3 regions of the Streptomyces sp. NPDC047042 genome follow, and region 3 is predicted to be linked to each of the others. Evidence: riboswitches for the same ligand, from Rfam matches in the RefSeq annotation. Region 3 holds a riboswitch; each other region holds the start of a gene.

The links. Region 3 has a riboswitch for S-adenosylmethionine ahead of ABZ855_RS32795 (ABC transporter substrate-binding protein). Riboswitches for the same ligand answer to the same signal wherever they lie in the genome.
Region 1: another riboswitch for S-adenosylmethionine. It lies ahead of thrC (threonine synthase); the one in region 3 lies ahead of ABZ855_RS32795 (ABC transporter substrate-binding protein).
Region 2: another riboswitch for S-adenosylmethionine. It lies ahead of ABZ855_RS33360 (aminotransferase class V-fold PLP-dependent enzyme); the one in region 3 lies ahead of ABZ855_RS32795 (ABC transporter substrate-binding protein).

The regions. Positions count from the first base shown of each region.
Region 1 is NZ_JBEYVP010000010.1:11,398-19,290, forward strand. Features, by position in the region: gene otsB (trehalose-phosphatase) at 1-320, shown strand, start outside; gene ABZ855_RS13210 (trehalose-6-phosphate synthase) at 310-1,677, opposite strand; gene ABZ855_RS13215 (glucosyl-3-phosphoglycerate synthase) at 1,852-2,823, opposite strand; SAM riboswitch class I at 2,992-3,143, shown strand; gene thrC (threonine synthase) at 3,158-4,465, shown strand; gene ABZ855_RS13225 (MoaD/ThiS family protein) at 4,553-4,828, shown strand; gene ABZ855_RS13230 (cold-shock protein) at 5,286-5,492, shown strand; gene groL (chaperonin GroEL) at 5,858-7,480, shown strand; gene ABZ855_RS13240 (hypothetical protein) at 7,683-7,893, shown strand, end outside.
Region 2 is NZ_JBEYVP010000033.1:6,216-14,108, forward strand. Features, by position in the region: gene ABZ855_RS33345 (Rieske 2Fe-2S domain-containing protein) at 1-10, shown strand, start outside; gene ABZ855_RS33350 (cytochrome bc complex cytochrome b subunit) at 7-1,647, shown strand; gene trpD (anthranilate phosphoribosyltransferase) at 1,792-2,856, shown strand; SAM riboswitch class IV at 2,974-3,091, shown strand; gene ABZ855_RS33360 (aminotransferase class V-fold PLP-dependent enzyme) at 3,288-4,649, shown strand; gene ABZ855_RS33365 (Lrp/AsnC ligand binding domain-containing protein) at 4,757-5,038, opposite strand; gene ABZ855_RS33370 (rhomboid family intramembrane serine protease) at 5,035-5,802, opposite strand; gene ABZ855_RS33375 (hypothetical protein) at 5,962-6,201, shown strand; gene ABZ855_RS33380 (NYN domain-containing protein) at 6,243-7,592, shown strand; gene ABZ855_RS33385 (NlpC/P60 family protein) at 7,827-7,893, shown strand, end outside.
Region 3 is NZ_JBEYVP010000032.1:20,272-28,164, reverse strand. Features, by position in the region: gene ABZ855_RS32805 (helix-turn-helix domain-containing protein) at 1-13, opposite strand, end outside; gene ABZ855_RS32800 (NADP-dependent oxidoreductase) at 121-1,134, shown strand; SAM riboswitch class IV at 1,414-1,528, shown strand; gene ABZ855_RS32795 (ABC transporter substrate-binding protein) at 1,887-3,506, shown strand; gene ABZ855_RS32790 (ABC transporter permease) at 3,510-4,469, shown strand; gene ABZ855_RS32785 (ABC transporter permease) at 4,466-5,392, shown strand; gene ABZ855_RS32780 (ABC transporter ATP-binding protein) at 5,389-7,083, shown strand; gene ABZ855_RS32775 (LLM class flavin-dependent oxidoreductase) at 7,091-7,893, shown strand, end outside.

The DNA of each region.
Region 1 (7,893 bases), on a different contig from region 3:
ATGGTCTGATCGTCGAACCCGGGCGGCTCGTGCTGGAGCTGCGCCCGCCCGGCATGGACAAGGGTGTCGCCCTCGAGGAGTACGTCCGCGAGATCGGCGCCACCTCCGTCCTCTACGCCGGTGACGACCTCGGCGACCTCCCGGCGTTCGCGGCGGTGGAGAAGCTCCGCCGGCAGGGAATCCCGGGCCTGCTGGTGTGCAGCGGCAACAGCGCCGAGGCCGTGACGGAGCTGGCGGAACGCGCCGACCTGGTCGTCGACGGCCCCGCCGGAGTCGTACGGCTGCTTCAGGCCCTTCAGCGGACCGTCCTCAGTCGCTGAGCGCGTTCAGCTGGTCCAGGAACCACTGGGCCGGGGGCAGCGCCGTCGCCGCCGCGGCCAGGTGTTTCGTGCGTTCCGCACGTTCGCCGGGCGGCATGTTGAGCGCGTCCTCCAGGGCCCGTGCCGTCTGCGTGACGTCGTACGGGTTCACCACGAGGGCGTCCTCGCCCAGTTCCTCGTACGCCCCCGCCTCCCGGGACAGCACCAGCGCGCAGCCCTCGTCGGAGACCACCGGGATCTCCTTGGCGACGAGGTTCATGCCGTCGCGGATGGGGTTGACGAGGGCCACGTCGGCGAGGCGGTAGGCGGCCAGGGAGCGGGCGAAGTCGTCCTTGACGTGGAGGAGGACCGGGGTCCAGGTGGGGGTTCCGTAGGTTGAGTTGATGTCGTTTGTCAGGCTTTGCACCTCGGCCGTGTAGTCGCGGTAGACCGCCAGGTCCTGGCGGGAGGGGTACGCGAACGCGACGTGGACGACCCGTTCGCGCCACTGGGGGCGGTCCTCCAGCAGCTGCCGGTACGCCAGCAGTCCCCGCACGATGTTCTTCGACAGTTCGGTGCGGTCCACGCGGACGATTGTTTTTCGGTCGCCGTTTCCGCCGATCTCCGTCCGCAGGGCGGCCATCCGCTCCTCGACGTCCGGCTCGTGCGCGCGCCGGCGCAGGAAGTCCGCGTCCGCGCCCAGACCGTGTACGCCGATCCGGGTGTCGCCGAGGCCGCCGACCAGGTCCGTACAGCAGGCGGTGAACGCGTCCGCCCAGCGGCGGGTGAGGAAACCGAGGCGGTCCGCGCCGAGCATCCCGCGCAGGAGCTGCTCGGAGATGTCGTACGGCAGCATCCGGAAGTACTCCGCCGGTGCCCATGGGGTGTGCGAGAAGTGGCCGATGCGCAGGTCGGGGCGCAGCTCGCGCAGCATGCCCGGGACCAGGCACAGGTGGTAGTCCTGGACCACCACCGACGCGCCCTCGGCCGCCTCCGCCGCCAGAGCCTCGGCGAACGCCCGGTTGTAGGCCTCGTACGACGCCCACTGGCGCCGGAACTCCGCGTCGAAGACCGGCTCCAGCGGGGTCTGGTACAGCATGTGGTTGACGAACCACAGCACCGAGTTGGCGATGCCGTTGTACGCGTCCGCGTGCACGTCGGCCGGGATCGCGAGCATCCGCACCCCGGGCTCGCCCGCTCCCCGCCGGACCGCCTCGCGGTCGCCGTCGCCGAGGGCCGAGCAGACCCACAGGGCGTCCGCGTCCGGCCCGATCGCCGACAGCCCGGAGACCAGCCCGCCGCCGCCACGCCGGGCGTGCAGCGAGCCGTCCTCCTGGACCTCGTAGGTGATCGGGCCGCGGTTGGACGCGACCAGCACGCGGTATCCGCCCGCCCGCTCGTCCTGTACGCCCGCCACACCCGGCACGCCTTGCACTTCCTGCTCACCCTGCGTCGAAGCCATACGCCTGAACCTAGCCCGGGCCGGAAACGCTCAAACGTACAGGCGTACGTACCGGCCGTATACAAGCCGCACGGGTGGCGTTGCGCCGGGCTACGCGACCTTCCTTCCCGCGTACTCCGCGATCTCCGCCATCGGCGGGCGTTCCTCCGTGTCCACCGAGTACGTACGCGGCTCGAAACCGTCCTCCCCGCGTTCGAACTGGGTGAGGGAAGGGCGGATGAGATGGCCCCGGGCCAGCCTGAGCTGGGCGGTGCGGTAGATCGCGGCGGCCATCCGGCCCAGGGCCTGGCCGTCCTGGTGGCGGTGTTTGCGCACTCCCACGTCGACCTGCGCGAGCGCGTCCAGACCGACCAGGTGCAGGGCGTCGATCAGCATGCCCAGCTCCACGCCGTAGCCGACGGGGAACGGGAGCTGTTCGAGGAGCGAGCGGCGGGCCGCGTACTCGCCGCCGAGCGGCTGGACGAAGCCGGCCAGCTGCGGCCAGTGCATGTTGAGCAGGGGGCGGGCCATGAGTTCGGTCACACGACCGCCCTGGCCGGCGGTCCTGCCGGAGGCGAGCGAATTCAGCTCGGTGCCGAGCGGGCGGTCGTACATCGCCTTGACGAGGTCGACACCCGGGTCCGTGAGCAGCGGGCCCACGATCCCGGAGACGAACTCCGACGAGAACTCCTTCAGGTCCGCGTCGACGAAGCAGACGATGTCCCCGCTGGTCACGAGCAGCGAGCGCCACAGCACCTCGCCCTTGCCCGGAACCGCCGGGATGCGCGGCAGGATGTCGTCGCGGTGCACGACCCGGGCGCCCGCAGCGGCGGCCACCTCGGAGGTACGGTCGGTCGATCCGGAGTCGATGACCACGATCTCGTCGACCAGCGGCGCCTTCAGCATCAGGTCCCGGCGGATGACGGCGACGATCTCGCCGACCGTCTCCTCCTCGTTGAGCGCGGGCAGGACGACACTCACCGTGGCGTTGGAGGAACGCTTCGCGGCGATCAGCTTCTTGAGCGGGCGGTCGCGGGCGGCCCAGGAGCGCGTGCTCAGCCAGCGCTCGACGTCTTCCAGCACGTGCGGCTCTCCCTTACGTTCGTGGGGGGAAGCGCGATCTTGTATCTCGCGGTTCGGACGGCTCCCACCACCATCCAAGCCTTCGGTTACAGTCTTGAACAACGCGGGTGACCATCGCATGTCCGAGGGCAGCGGCGTTCACAAGCTCACAACCTGACAACTTCATACCGCTCATCCAGAGGGGCAGAGGGATACGGCCCGATGAAGCCCCGGCAACCCTCCAGTCGGCACTCGTGATCCGCTAACGGTCAGCGAGGCTCCCGGCTCGGGAAGGTGCCAAATCCGTCTCACGGCGAAACGCGTCGTGAGAAAGATGAGGAAGGGTTTCGCCTCCATGGCTGCGCAAACTGCCGAGAGCACCACGACCGGCTCCGTCACCTCCGCCGTTCCCCCCGTCGATCTCGGCCCCGCCGCCGCGCTCTCCTGTCGCGAATGCGGCCACCGGGTCCCCCTCGGTCCCGTGTTCGCCTGCGAGGAGTGTTTCGGCCCGCTGGAGATCGCCTACGACTTCTCCTCGTACGACACCGAGGAACTCCGCAAGCGCATCGAAGCGGGACCCGCGAACATCTGGCGTTACGCGCCCCTCCTGCCCGTCCCCGCGGACGTCGCCGAGAAGCCGAACATCAACCCCGGCTGGACCAAGCTCGTCAAGGCCGACAACCTCGCCCGCGAGCTGGGTGTCGACGCCGGCAAGCTCTTCGTCAAGGACGACTCCGGCAACCCGACCCACTCCTTCAAGGACCGGGTCGTCGCCCAGGCCCTGGAGGCCGCCCGCGCCTTCGGCTTCACCACCCTCTCCTGCTCCTCCACGGGCAACCTGGCCGGTGCCGTCGGCGCCGCCGCCGCCCGCGCCGGCTTCCGCTCCTGCGTGTTCATCCCGCACGACCTGGAGCAGGGCAAGGTCGTCATGGCCGCGGTGTACGGCGGCGAGCTCGTCGGCATCGAGGGCAACTACGACGACGTGAACCGCTTCTGCTCCGAGCTGATCGGCGACCCGGCCGGCGAGGGCTGGGGCTTCGTCAACGTCAACCTGCGCCCGTACTACGCGGAGGGCAGCAAGACCCTCGCGTACGAGATCTGCGAGCAGCTCGGCTGGCGGCTGCCGGACCAGCTCGTCGTGCCCATCGCCTCCGGGTCGCAGCTCACGAAGATCGACAAGGGTCTGCAGGAGCTGATCAAGCTCGGGCTGGTCGAGGACAAGCCGTACAAGATCTTCGGTGCCCAGGCGGAGGGCTGCTCGCCGGTGTCCGTGGCCTACAAGGCCGGGCACGACGTCGTACGGCCGCAGAAGCCCAACACGATCGCCAAGTCGCTGGCGATCGGCAACCCGGCGGACGGGCCGTACGTGCTGGACATCGCGCGGCGGACCGGGGGTGCGGTGGAGGACGTGAACGACGAGCAGGTGGTCGACGCGATCCGGTTGCTCGCGCGCACGGAGGGGATCTTCGCGGAGACCGCCGGGGGTGTGACGGTGGGGGTGACGAAGAAGCTGATCGAGAGCGGGTTGTTGGATCCGACGCTCACGACTGTTGTGCTGAACACCGGGGACGGGCTGAAGACGCTGGACGCGGTTGCCGATGTCGGGCTGACCGCGACTATTCGGCCCAGCCTTGAGTCGTTCCGGGAGTCCGGGCTCGTTTAGTCGTTTGTTGTCTGCGGGCCGGTGGGGGCTGGTCGCGCAGTTCCCCGCGCCCCTTAAGGGGCGCTCCACCTGACCGGAGGTTTCATCGTGAGCGTTAGCGTCCGTATCCCTACCATCCTTCGTACCTACACCGGTGGGCAGGCCGAGGTGAGTGCCGAAGGGGGGACCCTTGGGGAGGTCATCGCCGATCTGGAGAAGAACCACACGGGGATCGCCGCCCGGGTGCTCGACGACCAGGGGAAGCTGCGTCGGTTCGTCAACGTGTACGTCAACGACGACGACGTCCGCTTCGAGCAGGGGCTGGAGACGGCGACGCCGGACGGCGCCGGTGTGTCGATCATCCCGGCTGTGGCCGGAGGCTGAGCCGCGAGGCCGTGATACCCGCCAGTAGTAACCGTCGGTAACATCGGTTACCGAGAGTTCATCGAATTGCCCCCTCCGTGAGAGAAACGGAGGGGGCAATTCTGTATGGTTGAGCGCGGTACAGTTGGGGAAGCCGCACCATCTCGCTCGCCGCACGCGTATTAATTCCTGCCGCGCACCCAACGAGAAGTAGCCAAAGTGTGCAGGCCTTTTGCGTTTTTTGTTCTCTTTGTGGGGCCCGGCTTGCCCTGAATCCGCGTGAATTCTCCGCATATTTCCTGACCTGGCGTGCCCGGATTTCTCGTCCGATTGACCTGTTGCAGAGGGCAGTTGGACAGATACATTCGGCCGCGGTCGACGCGTTCCGGCGCACACCTCCACCGGTTGGGGGGGTGAGGTCTGACCCGGATCCGCGAAGTGCGGGTCCGTGCAAGGGCCAGTAATAGGGGAGTTAGGCATGGCTCAGGGCACCGTCAAGTGGTTCAACGCGGAGAAGGGGTACGGCTTCATCGCGGTCGACGGTGGTGCGGATGTTTTCGTCCACTACAGCGCGATTCAGATGGACGGCTACCGCACCCTCGAGGAAGGTCAGCGGGTCGATTTCGAGATCTCGCAGGGCCAGAAGGGGCCGCAGGCGGACATGGTCCGTCTGGCGACCAGCTGAAGCAACGCGCCGGCGCACCGCAAGCGACGTTCTTCTTCCTTCGTTGAAGGATTCGATGGGCTCGTACCTCGTGGGACCTCACGGGGTGCGGGCCCATCGGCATGTCCACCGACCGTCGGCGCCATGCCTACCGGCGCGTAGGTACCCGCCGTTCACCTGGGGATCTTCGAGAGCCGCTTGCACTCGGCAGGGGCGAGTGCTAATCATTGGCGTTAGCACTCTGAAGGTGAGAGTGATAACGAAGGACCGGGTGGGTGAGGCCCGCAGGCCAGGTGGTGCAAGGAACCACAGGGCAGGCAGGCCGTCCGTCGCGGGCGCCAGCGCGGTCCGGAGCAATCCACCCCAGTCCGGGAGGACCACTTCACATGGCCAAGATCATCGCGTTCGACGAGGAGGCACGGCGCGGTCTCGAGCGCGGGATGAACCAGCTCGCCGACGCCGTCAAGGTCACCCTCGGCCCCAAGGGCCGGAACGTCGTCCTCGAGAAGAAGTGGGGCGCCCCCACGATCACCAACGATGGTGTTTCCATCGCCAAGGAGATCGAGCTCGAGGACCCGTACGAGAAGATCGGCGCCGAGCTGGTCAAGGAAGTCGCGAAGAAGACGGACGACGTAGCCGGTGACGGCACGACGACCGCGACCGTCCTGGCCCAGGCGCTGGTCCGCGAAGGCCTGCGCAACGTCGCCGCGGGTGCCAACCCGATGGCGCTGAAGCGCGGTATCGAGAAGGCCGTCGAGGCCGTCTCCGGTGCGCTGCTCGACCAGGCGAAGGAGGTCGAGACCAAGGAGCAGATCGCTTCGACCGCCTCCATCTCCGCCGCCGACACGCAGATCGGCGAGCTCATCGCCGAGGCGATGGACAAGGTCGGCAAGGAAGGCGTCATCACCGTCGAGGAGTCCCAGACCTTCGGTCTGGAGCTGGAGCTCACCGAGGGTATGCGCTTCGACAAGGGCTACATCTCGGCGTACTTCGCGACCGACGTGGAGCGCATGGAGGCGTCGCTCGAGGACCCCTACATCCTCATCGCCAACTCCAAGATCTCCTCGGTCAAGGACCTGCTCCCGCTCCTCGAGAAGGTCATGCAGTCGGGCAAGCCGCTGCTGATCATCGCCGAGGACGTGGAGGGCGAGGCCCTCTCGACCCTGGTCGTCAACAAGATCCGCGGGACCTTCAAGTCCGTCGCGGTCAAGGCCCCGGGCTTCGGTGACCGCCGCAAGGCGATGCTGAACGACATCGCGATCCTCACGGGTGGCGAGGTCATCTCCGAGGAGGTCGGTCTCAAGCTCGAGAACACCTCCCTGGACCTGCTGGGCCGTGCGCGCAAGGTCGTCATCACCAAGGACGAGACCACGATCGTCGACGGCGGCGGCTCCGCCGACCAGGTCGCCGGCCGGGTCAGCCAGATCCGCGCCGAGATCGAGAACTCGGACAGCGACTACGACCGCGAGAAGCTGCAGGAGCGCCTGGCGAAGCTCGCCGGCGGTGTCGCGGTCATCAAGGCCGGCGCCGCGACCGAGGTCGAGCTCAAGGAGCGCAAGCACCGCATCGAGGACGCCGTTCGCAACGCGAAGGCGGCCGTCGAGGAGGGCATCGTCGCCGGTGGTGGCGTGGCCCTGCTCCAGGCCTCCCAGGTGTTCGAGAAGCTGGAGCTCGAGGGTGACGAGGCGACCGGCGCCAACGCCGTGCGGCTCGCGCTGGAGGCCCCGATCAAGCAGATCGCCGTCAACGGTGGTCTCGAGGGTGGCGTCATCGTCGAGAAGGTGCGCAACCTTCCCGTCGGCCACGGCCTCAACGCCGCGACCGGTGAGTACGTCGACATGATCGCCGAGGGCATCATCGACCCGGCGAAGGTGACGCGCTCCGCGCTGCAGAACGCCGCGTCGATCGCCGCGCTGTTCCTCACCACCGAGGCCGTCATCGCCGACAAGCCGGAGAAGGCGTCCGCGCCGGCCGGCGGCGGCATGCCGGGCGGTGACATGGACTTCTGATCCCCCGAGGATCGGCAGTTCATCGCGTACGAGTTCGAGGGCGGCACCCTTCCTGAAGAGGGGTGCCGCCCTCGGGCGTTTGCGGGACCATTGGGGCGTGCTGTTCGGGGGATCAGGCGGGAGACGCGGCGGTCGGACCACTGGGGGACCAGGGGACTCGGGCCAGCCGGGGCCGCCCCCTGAACCGCCGCCCGACCCGTCGATGCCGGAGCGCACGCCGCTGAAGGGGCGCGGGGTGCATTCGGCGTATGTGTACGTCGGGGCCGGGCTGTTCGTGGCGTCCGTGCTGGTGGTGGGGACGATGCCCGCGCTGCTGGTGGAGGGGGGCGGGACGGGGGGTGGGGGTGACGTGTGGTCGTCAACCACCTGGACACTGCCCGTGCCCGACCCGACGTACGAGGTCCAGGAACCGA
Region 2 (7,893 bases), on a different contig from region 3:
GCGCGGATGAGCACTACGGCAAACACCGACGCGCGTTCGTCGCGCGAGAAGGCACCCGCCGGTGAGCGGGTCGCCGACTGGGCCGACGGCCGACTGGGGATCTACTCCCTGGCCAAGACCAACATGCGCAAGATCTTCCCCGACCACTGGTCGTTCATGCTCGGCGAAGTCTGCATGTACAGCTTCATCATCATCATCCTCACGGGTGTGTATCTGACGCTGTTCTTCCACCCGTCGATGAACGAGGTGGAGTACCACGGCAGCTACATCCCGCTGCAGGGCCAGCTGATGTCCGAGGCGTTCAACTCGACCATGCACATCTCCTTCGATGTGCGCGGTGGTCTGCTGATCCGGCAGATCCACCACTGGGCGGCGCTGATCTTCCTCGCCGGCATGTTCGTGCACATGATGCGCGTGTTCTTCACGGGTGCGTTCCGCAAGCCCCGCGAGGTCAACTGGCTGTTCGGGTTCCTGCTGTTCGTCCTGGGCATGTTCACCGGCTTCACCGGTTACTCGCTCCCGGACGACCTGCTCTCCGGCACCGGTGTGCGCTTCATGGAGGGCGCGGTCCTGTCCGTGCCGGTCGTGGGCACGTACCTGTCGTTCTTCCTGTTCGGCGGCGAGTTCCCCGGCGGCGACTTCGTGGCCCGGTTCTACTCGATCCACGTACTGCTGCTGCCGGGCATCATGCTCGGCCTGATGGTGGCGCACCTGATCCTGGTCTTCTACCACAAGCACACGCAGTTCGCGGGCCCCGGAAAGACGAACAACAACGTCGTCGGCATGCCGCTGCTGCCGGTCTACATGGCCAAGGCCGGAGGCTTCTTCTTCCTGGTCTTCGGTGTCATCGCGGTCATCGCGGCGATCGCCTCGATCAACCCGATCTGGACGATGGGCCCCTACCGGCCGGACCAGGTGTCCACCGGCGCCCAGCCCGACTGGTACATGGGCTTCTCCGAGGGTCTGATCCGTGTCATGCCCGGCTGGGAGATCAACTTCTGGGGTCACACGCTCGTCCTGGGCGTGTTCATCCCGCTGGTCATCTTCCCGCTGGTCCTGGTCGCGATCGCGGTCTACCCGTTCATCGAGTCCTGGGTCACCGGCGACAAGCGCGAGCACCACATCCTGGACCGCCCGCGCAACGCCCCGACCCGTACGGCCTTCGGTGTCGCGTGGATCACCTGGTACATGGTGCTGCTGATCGGTGGTGGAAACGACCTCTGGGCCACGCACTTCCACCTGTCGATCAACGCGATCACCTGGTTCGTACGAGTGGCGTTCTTCGTCGCCCCGGTCCTCGCGTTCATCGCCACCAAGCGGATCTGCCTCGGCCTCCAGCGCCGCGACAAGGACAAGGTGCTGCACGGCCGCGAGTCCGGCATCATCAAGCGCCTGCCGCACGGTGAGTTCATCGAGGTGCACGAGCCGCTCAGCCAGGAGGCCCTGCACACCCTCACCGCGCACGAGCAGTACGTGCCGGCCGCGATCGGCGCCACGGTCGACGAGAACGGTGTCGAGCGCAAGGTGAAGGGCACCGAGAAGCTGCGCGCCAGGCTCAGCGAGTCGTACTACGGCGAGGACAGCCAGATCGCCAAGCCCACCGCCGAGGAGTACAAGGAGATCACGAGCGGCCACGGCCACCACTGATCACCCAGCTTCGCCACACACGGCAGAAGGGCCCCGTCCGTACACCGGACGGGGCCCTTCGTCGTGCCGCCGGGCTGGATAGGGTGTGCCCATTCCCACTAGAGGTCCCGCGGAGCCCGCAGGGACGGTACCCAGGAGCGGCAGATGAGCGCTGTGAACCCCGCCGGAGGCGACACCGCGGCGGTCCGTTCCTGGCCCCGCGTGCTGAACGGCCTTCTCGACGGCCATGACCTGAGCGCGGCCGACACCGCCTGGGCGATGAACCTCATCATGCGCGGTGAGGCGACCGACGCGCAGATCGCCGGGTTCGTGGTGGCGCTGCGCGCCAAGGGCGAGACCGTCGAGGAGATCTCCGGGTTCGTCGAGGCCATGTACGAGCACGCCAACGTGATCGAGGTACCGGGCCCGGCCGTCGACATCGTCGGCACCGGCGGCGACGGCGCCAACACGGTCAACATCTCCACGATGTCCGCGATCGTCATCGCCGGCACGGGAGCCAAGGTCGTCAAGCACGGCAACCGGGCGGCCTCCTCGGCCTCCGGGGCGTCGGACGTGCTGGGTCAGCTCGGGGTCAATCTGGAGCTGACGCCGAAGCGGGTGGCGGAGGTGGCGGAGGAGGCCGGGATCACCTTCTGCTTCGCGGCCAAGTTCCACCCGGCGATGCGTCATGTGGGCGCCGCGCGCGGCCAGTTGGGCATCCGCACGGTCTTCAACATCCTGGGCCCGCTGACCAACCCCGCCAAGGTCAAAGCCCAGGCGGTCGGGGTCGCGCACCCCCGGATGGCGCCCATCGTCGCCGGTGTCTTCGCCGAGCGCGGCAACTCGTCCCTGGTGTTCCGGGGCGACGACGGCCTCGACGAACTGACGATCACCGCCACCTCCCGGGTGTGGGTCGTCAGGGACGGCAAGGTGACCGAGGAGACCTTCGACCCCCGCGACGTCGGCATCGAACTGGTCCCGGTGGAGGCGCTGCGCGGCGGCGACTCCTCCTACAACGCCGCGGTCGCCCGGCGGCTGCTGGACGGCGAGACCGGGCCCGTACGGGATGCCGTGCTGCTCAACTCGGCGGCGGCGCTGGTGGCGTTGGACCCGGGCCCGGGCTCGCTCGCCGAGCAGATCGGCGCCAAAATGGCGCGGGCCGCGGAGTCCATCGACTCCGGGGCGGCGAAGCGGACGCTCGAGCGGTGGGCGGCGGCCAGCAACTCCTAGCGGCTCCTGGCGACTCCTGGGGTTCCTAGCGACTCCCAGCGGTTCCTCGGTGGTGGGCGTCCCGCGATCCGGACACGGGTTGCGGGACGTCGATCACCTCCGTTACGTTCTCTTCCAGGTCATGAGTGACAGTCATGAGGCCCCGGCCGACTGTCCGGCAACCCTCCGTCCGTGGCGGGGTGCCCCGGGATGAAGACCAGGCCGTAGGCAGCAAGGCTTACGGCAAGCGCGGGCCCCTCTCGACACCAGGGGTCCTGGTCGTTCGAGGGAGTCTTCCGTGAGCAAGCGAATGCGATAGGGCTGCCGAGCCCCGCCTCCGCGCACCCTTTTCACCTTCCTTTCCTGTGCTGAGCCACGTCCGACGTCCGTAGCCATGGGCCGTCCGTGTCCGCTCGCACAGCGATTCCTCTTGTCTCTCACGGGAGTTCGCCATGTCTGTCTCCACCGTTGCCGCCGCCCAGACCGTTTGTGCCCCGCTGCCCGTTCTGGGCCGTGATGTCACCGTCCCGCTCGTCACCGGCGGCGAGGTCACCTACGCGGCGCTCGACTACGCCGCCAGCGCCCCCGCTCTCCAGCGGGTCTGGGACGACGTGGCCGCGTACGCGCCCTACTACGGCAGTGTGCACCGGGGTGCCGGCTACCTCTCCCAGCTGTCGACGGACCTCTTCGAGAACGCCCGCAGGACCGTCACCGAGTTCCTGGACTGCCGCGCCGACGACCAGCTGATCTTCACCCGGTCCACCACCGACTCCCTGAACCTGCTGGCCTCCGCCCTCCCCGACGGCTGCCAGGTCTTCGTCTTCGAGACCGAGCACCACGCCTCGCTGCTGCCCTGGCAGCACGCCCAGGTCACCTACCTCGACGCCCCGCGCACCCCCGAGCAGGCCGTCGCCACCCTCCGCGAGGCCCTCGCCGCCCGCGACCCCAAGGGCCCGGCCCTCGTCTGCGTCACCGGCGCCTCCAACGTCACCGGAGAGCTGTGGCCCGTACGGGAGCTGGCCGCCGCCGCCCACGAGCACGGTGCCCGGATCGTCCTGGACGCCGCTCAGCTCGCCCCGCACCACCCGGTCTCCGTCCAGGACCTGGACGTCGACTGGGTCGCCTTCTCCGGCCACAAGCTGTACGCGCCCTTCGGTTCCGGCGTCCTGGCCGGCCGCGCCGACTGGCTGCGCGCCGCCGACCCGTACCTCGCCGGTGGCGGCGCCAGCCGCAAGGTCACGCGGCGCGAGGACGGGGGAGTGGACGTGGAGTGGCACGACAGTGCGGCGCGGCACGAGGCGGGGTCGCCGAATGTGATCGGTGCCTACTCGATCGCCGCTGCCTGCAACGCCCTCACGGAGGCCGGGTTCGAGTCGCTGGTGGCCCGGGAGCAGTACCTGATCGACACCGTGCGGGCGGGGCTGGCGGAGGTGCCCGAGGTGCGGGTGCTGTCGCTGTTCGGTGACGACGCGCCTCGGGTCGGGGTCATCTCGTTCGTCGTCGAGGGGTGGAACAGCTCGCACTTCGCCGCTGCGCTGTCCGCGGAGTACGGGATCGGGGTGCGGGACGGGTTGTTCTGCGCGCATCCGCTGGTGCGGACGCTGCTGGGCAGTGAGCCGCAGACTCAGGGGGAGTGCGGGGCGCCTGAGGCGGCGCCCGGGGAGAAGTCGCTGAACGCGATCCGGGTGAGCTTCGGGGCGGGGACGCCCGATGAGCATGTGGAGCGGTTTGTGGGTGCCGTCAAGGAGCTTGTTCGGGACGGGGCTCGGTGGGAGTACCGGACGGAGGGCGGGCGCTGCGTGCCGGCGGTTTGATCGCCCCCGCCGCCCCTACCCGTTCCCATCCCTGGGGGCGCTGCCCCCAGACCCCCGTTTCGCGCCGAAAGCGCTCGTCCTCAAACGCCGGACGGGCTAAAAACAGGTCAGCTGTCCAGCCCGATCGCGAACGCCGCCTCCAGGTCGTGCTGGGAGTACGTCCGGAACGCCACGTGGGTGTCCGTTGCCTCCACGCCCGGGATCTTGCTGATGCTGCCGGGGATGATCTCCGCCAGGTCCTCGTGGGCCCTGACGCGGACCATCGCGATCAGGTCGTACGTACCGGTGACCGAGAAGACCTCGCTCACGCTGTCCAGCGCGGCGATCGACTCCGCGATCTCGGGGATCCGGTCCACGCTGGTCTTGATGAGCACGATCGCGGTGATCACGGCTGGTTCTCTCCCTCGGTGGCCGGCGCTGGGGCGGACCTCACTCTAGTGGTACGCCGATGCCGTACCCACGCGTGGACGAAGCCGAGGCCGAAGCCGACGACGTGCGCCAGATACGCGACTCCCGGGCCGCTGGACGCCCGGCCCGCCGCCACCCACTGGAGGGTCACCCAGAACGGGAGGGTCAGCCAGGCGGGGAAGCGCAGCGGCAGGAAGAAGAGGAACGGGAAGAGGCTGGTGACCCGGGCGCCCGGGAAGAGGTACAGGAACGCGCCCAGCACCGCCGAGATCGCCCCGGACGCCCCCACCAGCGTCTGCTGCGAGCCGGCGTTGGCGGCGGCGTACCCCAGCAGGGCGAGGCAGCCGCAGCCCAGATAGAAGAGGGCGAACTCCAGATGGCCCAGGCGTTCCTCCGTCATCGCGCCGAAGACGTAGAGGAACAGCATGTTGCCCAGCAGGTGGACCCAGCTGCCGTGCACGAAGAGCGCTGTGGCCGGGGTGAGCGTGGCCCGCGGGGAGCCCGTGAAGAGGTCGGCGGGGACCACGCCCCAGCGCCGGAAGTAGGCCCGCTGGGCGGCGAGCAGGGCGTCACCGGTGCCGTACCCGGGGTTCAGGCCCGAGGCGGGGCCGATGACGAAGAGCAGACAGCAGACGGCGATCAGCCCGTACGTCACCGGCGCCGACTGGGCGCGGACCGATCCGCCGACCGATCTGCCCACCGATCTGCCGAGCGTCGTGCGCCATTTTTCGAACTCGCCGACCATGGACACAGAGCATGACGTAACGGGACCGAACAGTGCAGACCGCCTCGCCGCTGTGGACGGACGGGCGGTGGGTACCCGGCAGGCCTTAGGGTTACGAGCCACACGCTCCAGGGAAACTGGCGCAGCACGGATACTAGAAGGAAAGCGAACATATCCACGATGACGGTTCCTCTGCCTACCGACACGACCCGGTGGCGCTGTGCTCTGTGCGGCAACCTCACGCGTTTCGACGTGACGCGCTCCTCGAAGGTCGTGGAGTACGTGCACCTCGACCTCGCCGGAGACCCGACGGTGGAGGAGCGCGAGGTGGTCAGTGAGACCATCGAGTCGGTGCGCTGCCGTTGGTGCAACGCCGTGGATCAGGTGGAACTCGTGGACAGGCCGGGCGCCGGCTCCTGACAGGAGCGCGGGGCCCGCACCGGAATCGGTTGGGGTGACGGATGGTGGAGACCACAGGCGGGGAGCCGGGCGACGGCGCCGCCGAGGTGCTCGACCGCCCGCTGCCCGACGGCGTGCGCAGGCGCGTCGTCCAGATCGTCTCCGACGGGTTCGGCGGGCTCACGGTCGCCGAACTGCCCGCGCAGTTGCGGCAGTACGCGCGGTTCGCGCCCAACCGGCGGGCCAAGTTCGCCGGGAACGCGATGGCCGCCGCGCTGGAGACCGACACGCTGTTCCGGCAGCGCATCGGGGAGAAGCTGCGCGAGGCCCAGCCGGAGCTGGCGGGTGCTCTCGACGCCGGTTCGCCGCCCCCGGCCGCCGATCCGCTGGACGTGGCCGCCGCGGCCTATGTGCTGCGCCCCACGGGCTGGGTCAAGCTCGTCACCGCGGCCGGCGAGGAGGCGCAGCGCGCCGACGCCGAGCGGGCCGACGAGGAGAGCCGGGCCGAACTGGAGCGGCTGCGCGAGGAGCTGACCTCCGCCCGTGACCACACCCGCGCGGAGACCGAACGGCTGCGTACGGAGCTGGAGTCGGCCAAGAAGGAGACGGAGTCGCTGCACCGCAAGCTGCGTGCGGCCCTCAGCGACGTCAAGCGGGGCGAGGCGGCCCTGCGCAAGCTGCACGCCGAGATGGAGGCCCTGCGCGGCGAGGGGCACACCCAGGTCTCCGCGGCCGAGAGCGAGACCCGGCGGCTCAAGGGGCGGCTGAGCGAGGTCGAGGCGGCCCTGGAGGCCAGCAGACGCGCCGCCCGGGAGGGGCGCAGCGTCGAGGACATGCGCGTACGGCTGCTGCTGGACACCGTGCTCGACGCGGCCCAGGGGCTGCGGCGGGAGCTGGCGCTGCCGCCGGTGTCGGTGCGGCCGGCCGAGACAGTGGAAGCGGTCGAACCGGGACGAATGACCCCGAAGGACATCGCCGCGCGGGCGCTTTCGGAGAACGACCCGGCCATCCTCGACCAGTTGCTCGCGCTGCCGCAGGCACACCTGGTCGTCGACGGCTACAACGTGACCAAGACCGGGTATCCCCAAATGCCCCTGGAGAAGCAGCGGTTGAGGCTGCTCGGTCAGCTCTCGCAGCTCGCCGCCCAGACCGGCGCCGAGGTGACCTGTGTCTTCGACGGCGCCGAACTGGCCGCTCCGGTGCTGCTGGCGCCGCCGCGCGGGGTGCGCGTCCTGTTTTCCAAGGCCGGGGTCACCGCCGACGAGCTGATCCGTCAACTGGTGCGCGCCGAGCCGCCCGGCAGGCCGGTCATCGTCGTGTCGACGGACCGCGAGGTGGCCGACGGGATCGCCAAGGCGGGCGCCCGGCCGGTGGCTTCCGCCGTGCTTCTGAAGCGGTTCTCGCGCGGCTGACAACGCCTGGGCGTAATGGTCGAATTGGCCGAACTGTGCGGAAGTGTTACGCAACGTAGCGTCAATCGAGCGTTGCTGTATGTGTGTTGTGTGTAAAAAGTGCGGTGAGTGACAAACATTTTTCATGCCAGGATTTGAAGTGATCACAGGAAGGTCACTAGGGTCATGCCTCGAACCTCCGCTCGGGTGATCACTCAAAGGGAGTGACGGCGGGAGAAGAAGGAGTTCGCCTCCGTGGCGTCCCATCGTCGACCGAAGCAGCCGAGCCGCACCCGCGTGACCGTGCTCACCACCGCCGCAG
Region 3 (7,893 bases):
TCCGTGCATCCATCATGCAGTGATACTAACCTCTCCTGAGTTTACTTTTCCATACTCAGCAAGTAGCGTCGCGGCCAGCACCTCAAACCCCCGAGACCCGCACACCGGAAGGCGCCCGTCATGAAGGCATTCGTCGTCGAGAAGTACGGCAAGGACGGCGTACGCGCCGCAGACGTACCCGAGCCCACCGTCGGAGACCGCGACGTCCTGGTCAGAGTGAGCGCCGCGAGCATCAACCCGCTGGACAAGATGGTCCGCAACGGGGACTTCAAGCAGCTCCTGAAGTACAAGACCCCGTTCCCCCTCGGCCACGACGTGGCCGGCGTGGTGACGCGGGTCGGCTCCGCCGTACACGGCATCCAGGTCGGTGACGAGGTCTACGCCCGTCCGCGCGACCTGCGGGTAGGGAGCTTCGCGGAGTTCATCGCGATCGACGTCGACGATGTCGCCCCCAAGCCGGCGTCCCTCACCCTCGAAGAGGCCGCCGCCGTGCCGCTGGTGGCGCTGGCCGCCTGGCAGGTTCTCGTCGAGCGCGCCCATGTGACGCCGGGGCAGAAGGTACTCGTCCACGCCGGTGCCGGTGGCCTCGGGTCGACGGTCGTCCAGCTCGCCAAGCACCTCGGGGCCACCGTGGCGACCACCACGAACACCGAGACCGAGGAGCTGGTCAGGAGCCTCGGCGCCGATGTCGTCGTCGACTACACCAAGGAGGACTTCTCCAAGGTGCTCTCCGGCTACGACCTGGTGCTGGACGCCGCGGGCGGGGCGAACCTCGAGAAGTCGCTGACCGTGCTGAAGCCCGGCGGCCTCGCCGTCAGTGTCGTCGGCCCGCCCGACGCCGCGTTCGCCAAGCAGCTCGGCGCGCCCTCCTTCATGGGCCTGGTCATGAACACCCTCAGCCGCAAGATCCGCAAGCAGGCCAGGGCGCTGGGAGTGCGCTACGAGTTCTTCTTCATGCGGGCCAGCGGCTCCCAGCTGCGCAAACTGGGCGCGCTGTACGACAGCGGGAAGCTCCGCCCGGTCATCGACAGCACCTTCCCGTTCGACCAGACGCTCGAAGCGATGGCGCATGTCGAGCAGGGGCGCACCAAGGCGGGCAAGGTCGTGGTCTCGATGGCGCTGGGCAACGACTGAGACGCATCGGCGGCTCCACACCCAACCGAGCGGAACGGGGTTGATCGAGGACCCGGTCACCGCGCTCGCCGAGCAGCGGGTCGTGGTCCCGGGCATCCGCGCCCTCGACGTCGTGATCCCCTCCCAGGCCCCCTCGCCCTCCCAGGCCGGCCTCGCCGAACTCCTCCCGGGATCACGACAGTTCGTGAGCCGGCCCCGCAGGCGTGCCGGGGATCGGTCCGTCTCAGGCCCTGGATCCGCCATTGACGTACGACGAGAGTGCTCCGTACGATCACCAACGGCATTGAGTGTCAGCGTCAAGCCCTGGCTCGCTGACCGGCAACCCTCCCGCGCGGTGGGGTGCTCCAGGTGAAAGCCCGGCGAGGATCGCCGATGATCCCCGCAAGCGCGTGGCCCCGTGACCGGGGCCTGGGACGGGGGAGGAGCGGTATGCGGCACGCCAGTGACCCCAGTGCCTCCTTCGCCGTCGCCACGGTGTTCTCGCGGCTCGCGCGCCGACGCCACATCGATCTGAAGCGCTCGACCAGCTGCCTCTGTCAGGCCTGACGGTTCCACCTCGCCGTCGGCCGCGGTTCGGCATGCGCCGGTCGTCACCGCGCTCTCTCGTGGCTGACTCCGCTTCCCCCTGATCCTTGTCGCACAGCGCTCCCCCGCCACCGGTGTCGCACCGGCCGGGGCCGCACACCCACGCACGGCTGTGTGCCTCGTACGGCACCTCCATGCCTGGTGACACGAGTAGGAGAACCCTCCGCGTGACAACACTTCCGGTTTTCAGATCCCCCCGATGGGCAGCCCTGACCGCCCTCCTCACCAGCAGTGTTCTGCTGACCGCCTGCGGGTCGGGCGCCGAGGGCTCCGGCGCCGGCAGCGCTCGGCCGCAGTCCGGTGGCACCCTGACCTTCGCGGTGGGTTCGGACGCCGGCTGCGTCGATCCGCAGCAGGTCGCCAGCAACGAGACCATCTACTCGGTACGCCAGATCGTGGATTCCCTGACGGACCAGGACCCCGACACCGGCAAGATCGTGCCGTGGCTGGCGAAGAGCTGGGAGATCAGCTCCGACGCCAGGACGTTCACGTTCCATCTGCGGCCGGGGGTCACCTTCAGCGACGGGTCGAAGCTGACCGCGCAGGTGGTCAAGGACAACTTCGACGCGGTGCCGGATCTCGGCGCGCTCGGCACCCTGGCCGAGGGCTACCTGAGCGGCGTCAAGAGCACCACCGCGATCGACCCGCTCACGGTGAGAGTGACCTTCGAACAGCCCAACGCCCAGTTCCTGCAGGCCACTTCGACGCACTCCCTGGGCATCGAGTCGTCGGCGAGCGTGAAGAGGACCCCGCAGCAGAAGTGCAGCGAAGGGGTGATCGGGTCCGGGCCGTTCGTGCTCAAGCAGTACGTGCAGAACCAGTCGGTGACCCTGGCCAGGCGCAGCGGATACGACTGGGGTTCCTCCCTGTGGGCCAAGAAGGGGGAGGCGTACCTGGACAAGCTGGTGTTCAAGGTGGTGCCCGAGGCGGGTGTGCGCGCCGGCAGTCTGCAGTCCGGCCAGGTGGACGCCATCGCCAGCGTCGGCAGGGCCAACGAGGCGGCGCTCAAGGGTGGTCAGGTCGCCCTCCTGCGGCGGGCCAACCCCGGTGTGGTGTTCGGTCTGGGGCTCAACAACTCGCGTCCCGTCCTGAAGGACGCGAAGGTGCGCCAGGCGATCCTGTTCGCCGTCGACCGGCAGCAGATCGCCGACGCCGTGTTCCCGACCGGTACCCGGGCGGCGAGCAGCATCCTCGCGCACACCACGCCCGACTACACCAGTCTCGCCCAGGACCTCGCCTTCGACGCGGCCAAGTCGAAGTCCCTGCTGGACGAGGCGGGTTGGAAGCCCGGCGCCGACGGCATCCGCGCGAAGGACGGCAAGAAGCTTGCCCTGACCATCACCTGGATACCCAACGCGGCCACCAACCAGCCCGCGCTGGAACTCGTCCAGCAGCAGCTCAAGGACGTCGGCATCCAGGTCACCCTCAAGCAGGTCCAGGTCACCCAGCTGGCGCCGGCGCTCCAGGCGGGCGACTACGACGCGGCCTGGGGGAACATCACCCGCGCGGACCCGGACATCCTGCGCAGCTCCTTCTCCACGAAGCTGGCCAACTTCTATCGCGTCCCGGCCGGTGACCTGGACACGGCACTGTCCGCGCAGGCGGCGACCACGGACACGGCCAAGCGCAAGCAACTGGTCGGCGAGGCACAGCAGTTGATCGTGCGAAATGCCTACTACGCACCCGTTGTGGAGCTCCAGTCCCAGCTCGGCGTCACAAACAAGGTGCACGGACTGAACTTCGACGCCTCCAGCCGGATCCAGCTGCACGACACCTGGATCGGCTAGCCCGTGCGCCGCTATGTGATCAAGCGGCTCGCGCAGGCGGTCGGGGTGCTGTGGGCGGCCTACACGGTCTCGTTCCTGGTCCTTGACCATCTCCCGGGCGACCCGGTGACGGCGATGGCCAGTGCCGGGATGGACTCGGGGCAGGTCGACCCGAAGCAACTGGCCGCGCTGCGCCACGAGTACGGCTTCGACAAGCCGGTGCTGGTGCAGTACGCCGAGTACCTCGGCCGGGCGGTGCGCGGCGACTTCGGCGACTCGGTGTCCACGGGCCGCCCGGTCGCCTCGACGCTGGCCGACGCGCTGCCGCAGACCCTCCAGTTGACCGGTGCGGCCCTGCTGCTCGCGGTGATTCTCGGCGGGGGCCTGGCCGTGGCGGCCACCTACACCTCCCGGCGCTGGCTGCGGCAGGTGCTGCTGTCGCTGCCTCCGCTGGGGGTGTCCGTCCCGACCTTCTGGGTCGGCCTGCTGCTCGTCGAGGTGTTCTCGTTCCGGCTGCGCTGGTTCCCGGCGTTCGGCAACGACGGCCTGAGGGGGCTGGTGCTGCCGGCCCTGACGCTGGCGATCCCGACGGGTGCCCAGGTCGCCCAGGTGCTCGCCAAGAGTCTGCTCACCGCGCTGGACCAGGCGTATGTGGAGACCGCGCGGGCCAAGGGCGCCGGGCGGTGGCGGGTCCATCTGCGGCACGCGCTGCGCAACGCGTCCCTGCCCGCGCTGACGGTCGTCGGTCTGCTGGTGGGCCAGCTGATCGCCGGCTCCGTGGTGATCGAGACGGTGTTCTCCCGCGACGGTCTCGGCCGGGTGACCGCTGCCGCGGTCACCGTCCAGGACATCCCGGTGGTGCAGGGGGTGGTGACCTTCGGTGCGCTGATCTTCGTGACCACCAACCTGGTCGTCGATCTGGTCTACCCGCTCCTCGACCCGCGGATCGTGGTGGCTTCTGAGAGAAGGGCGAGCTTCGCATGAGCCAGACCTTTGTCGACGACCCGGCCGAGGCCGCCCTCGGTGTCGCCGGCCCGCTCGCCCCGGAGCCGCCCGAGCACGGGAGTGCGCGCCGGGTCGACGTGCGGCGGGTGCTGCGGTTCGTGCTGCGCCGCCCCGGTCTCCTGCTGTCGGTCGCCGTCCTCTTGCTGGTGGTGCTCGCCTCCTTCTGGCCTGACCTGTTCACCTCGCAGGACCCGCTGAAGGGGGTGCCGTCGCAGAACTTTCGCGACCCGAGCGGCGCACACTGGTTCGGCACCGACGAGTTGGGGCGCGATGTGTTCTCTCGGGTGGTGCACGGTGCCCAACTGTCCCTGAAGGCAACGCTGATCGCGGTGCTGGTGGCGTTCGTGGTCGGCGGCCTGCTCGGTGTGGTCGCCGGGTTCGTGGGCCGCTGGGTGGACGACGTGCTGATGCGCTTCGTCGACGTCCTGCTGGCCATCCCCGCGCTTTTCCTGTCCCTGGCCCTGGTCACCGCGCTCGGCTACGGCACGGTCAAGGTGGCGGTCGCCGTCGGCATCGCCAGCGTCGCCGCGTTCGCCCGGGTGGCGCGCTCGGAGGTGCTCCGGGTGCGGCAGGCGGTGTTCGTGGAGGCGTCCCGGACGAGTGGGGCCCGCTGGTACTCGGTCCTCGGCCGGCATGTACTGCCGAATGCCGCGGGCCCGGTGATCGTCCTTGCCACCCTCGACTTCGGCTCCTCCATCCTGGCCGTGTCGGCCCTGAGCTTCCTCGGCTACGGCGCTCCCCCGCCGGCCCCGGAGTGGGGCACGTTGATCTCCGACGGCCGCAACTACCTCGCCAACGCCTGGTGGTTGACCGCGTTGCCCGGGCTGGCGATCGCCGCGACCGTGCTGGCGACCAACCGCATCGCCCGCGCGCTGGACGGCGAATGGTCCCGGCAGCGATGACCGACGAACGTGAGAACGGTGAGACCGGTGAGAACGGTGACGACGTGAGCACACCCCTGCTGGAGATACGCGGCCTGTCCGTGTCGTACCGCACCCGGGGCGGCACGGTTCCGGCCGTTCAGGGCGTCGACCTGGACGTGTGGCCGGGGCAGGTGACCGCCGTGGTGGGCGAGTCCGGCTCCGGGAAGAGCACCACCGCCCACGCCATCACCCGGCTTCTGCCGGGCAATGGTCGCATCGACGCGGGCCGGGTCCGCTTCGGCCGGCACGACCTGGCCACGCTGTCGGAGGCTGAGCTGCGCACCGTACGTGGAGCGCGGATCGGGCTGGTGCCGCAGGACCCGTCGGTCTCCCTCAACCCGGTCAAGCGGATCGGCGACCAGGTCGCCGAGGTGCTGCGCATCCACGGCCTGGCGACCCGCCGCTCGGCGCCCGCCGAGGCCGTCGCCGTCCTTGACCGGGCCGGACTGCCGGACGCCGCCGTACGGGCCCGCCAGTATCCGCACGAACTCTCCGGCGGCATGCGGCAACGCGCCCTGATCGCCATCGCCATAGCGGCGAAGCCCGAGCTGATCATCGCCGACGAGCCCACGAGCGCGCTCGATGTCACCGTCCAGCGGGTCATCCTGGACCATCTCCAGCGCCTCACCGAGGAGTCGGGCACCGCGGTCCTGCTGGTGACCCACGATCTGGGGGTCGCCGCCGACCGTTCCCAGCGCCTGGTGGTCATGTCGCGGGGCAGGGTGGTGGAGGCGGGCCCGACCCATGAGGTTCTCGCCGACCCGCAGCACGAGTACACCCGCCAACTCCTGGCCGCCGCACCCAGCTTGACGACCACGAGGCCCGCCGCGCACGTCGCAGCGCACAAATCCGAGGCGACGCCCCTCGTCGAAGTGCGCAACCTGGTGAAGGAGTTCAGACTGCCCCGCGCCGGGGACGGCCCCCGGACCCTGCGCGCGGTGGACGACGTCAGCTTCACGCTCCACCGCGGCCGGACCCTCGCCCTGGTCGGCGAGTCCGGCTCGGGCAAGTCCACCACCGCCCGGCTGACACTGCGCCTCACCGATGCCACGGCAGGAAAGGTCCTGTTCGACGGCACCGACGTCACCACCGCGCGGGGCGCCGAGGCCCGGAGCCTGCGCCGTCGGGCCCAGCTCGTCTACCAGAACCCGTACGCGTCCCTCGACCCGCGCTTCTCCATCGGCGAGGTCATCACCGAGCCGCTGCGCGCCTTCAGGATCGGCGACCGGGCCTCCCGGCTCGACCGGGCACGCGAGCTGCTCGACCGGGTGGCGCTGCCCGCCGCCACACTGGAACGCCGGCCGGCGGAGCTGTCGGGCGGGCAGCGGCAGCGCGTGGCGATCGCCCGCGCGCTCGCCCTCTCCCCCGACCTGGTGGTGTGCGACGAGCCGGTTTCCGCGCTCGACGTCTCGGTACAGGCCCAAGTGCTGGACCTGCTCGCCGAGTTGCAGTCCGACACGGGAGTGGCGTACCTGTTCATCTCGCACGATCTGGCCGTCGTCCGGCAGATCGCGCACGAGGTGGCGGTGATGCGGGCCGGCCGGATCGTCGAGACCGGGCCGCCGGAGGAGCTGTTCACCCGGCCCCGCCACGCTTACACCCGCGAGCTGCTGGCCGCGATCCCCGGTGGCCGTGTCTCTTCCCAGGTCGCCGGGTCCACCACGAGCTGAGGGCGATATGAGCACTCCGACCATCACTTCCCTGGCCTTTCTGACCCCGGGCAACTTCGCCGACGACGACCCCGGCACCGGACTGGCGGAGACACTCCAACTCTTCGAGTACGGCGAGCGGTTGGGCTTCGACGGCGCCTGGATCCGGCAGCGCCACCTCGAGCACGGCGTCGGTTCGGCCGCCGTGTTCCTCGCCGCGGCCGGCCAGCGCACCGAGCGGATCGAACTGGGCACCGCGGTCATCCCCATCGGCTACGAGAACCCCTTCCGCCTCGCCGAGGACCTGGCGTTGGCCGACGTACTGTCCCGGGGGCGGCTCCAGATCGGCTTCAGCACCGGCATGCCGCACGCCGACCTGCTCGGCGACCTCGTGCACGACGGGAACTGGCGCGACTTCGACCTGTCGTACGGCAGGATCGCCCGGGTCCTCGACCACCTGCGCGGCGGCTACCTCGGCGGCCCGGACACGGTGATCCACTCGCCGGGCAACGTCCAGCGCCCGCGTCTGCAGCCGCACAGCCCCGGTCTGGCGGACCGTATCTGGTACGGCGGCGGCAGCCTGCGCTCGTCCCGCTGGGCCGCCGAGCACGGCCTGGGCCTGCTGACCGGGAACATCGTGACCGGCGAGGGCACCGACGACTTCGCCACGGCCCAGCTGAACCTGCTGACCGAGTACCGCCGCGCGCTCCCCGAGAGCCGTGAGACGCGGGTGGCGCTCGGCCGGGTCGTCGTCCCGTTCGACAGCGCGGACGCGTCCGGCCGGGCCCGCTATCGCGCCTACACGGCGAGCCGCCACGAACGGACCCTGGC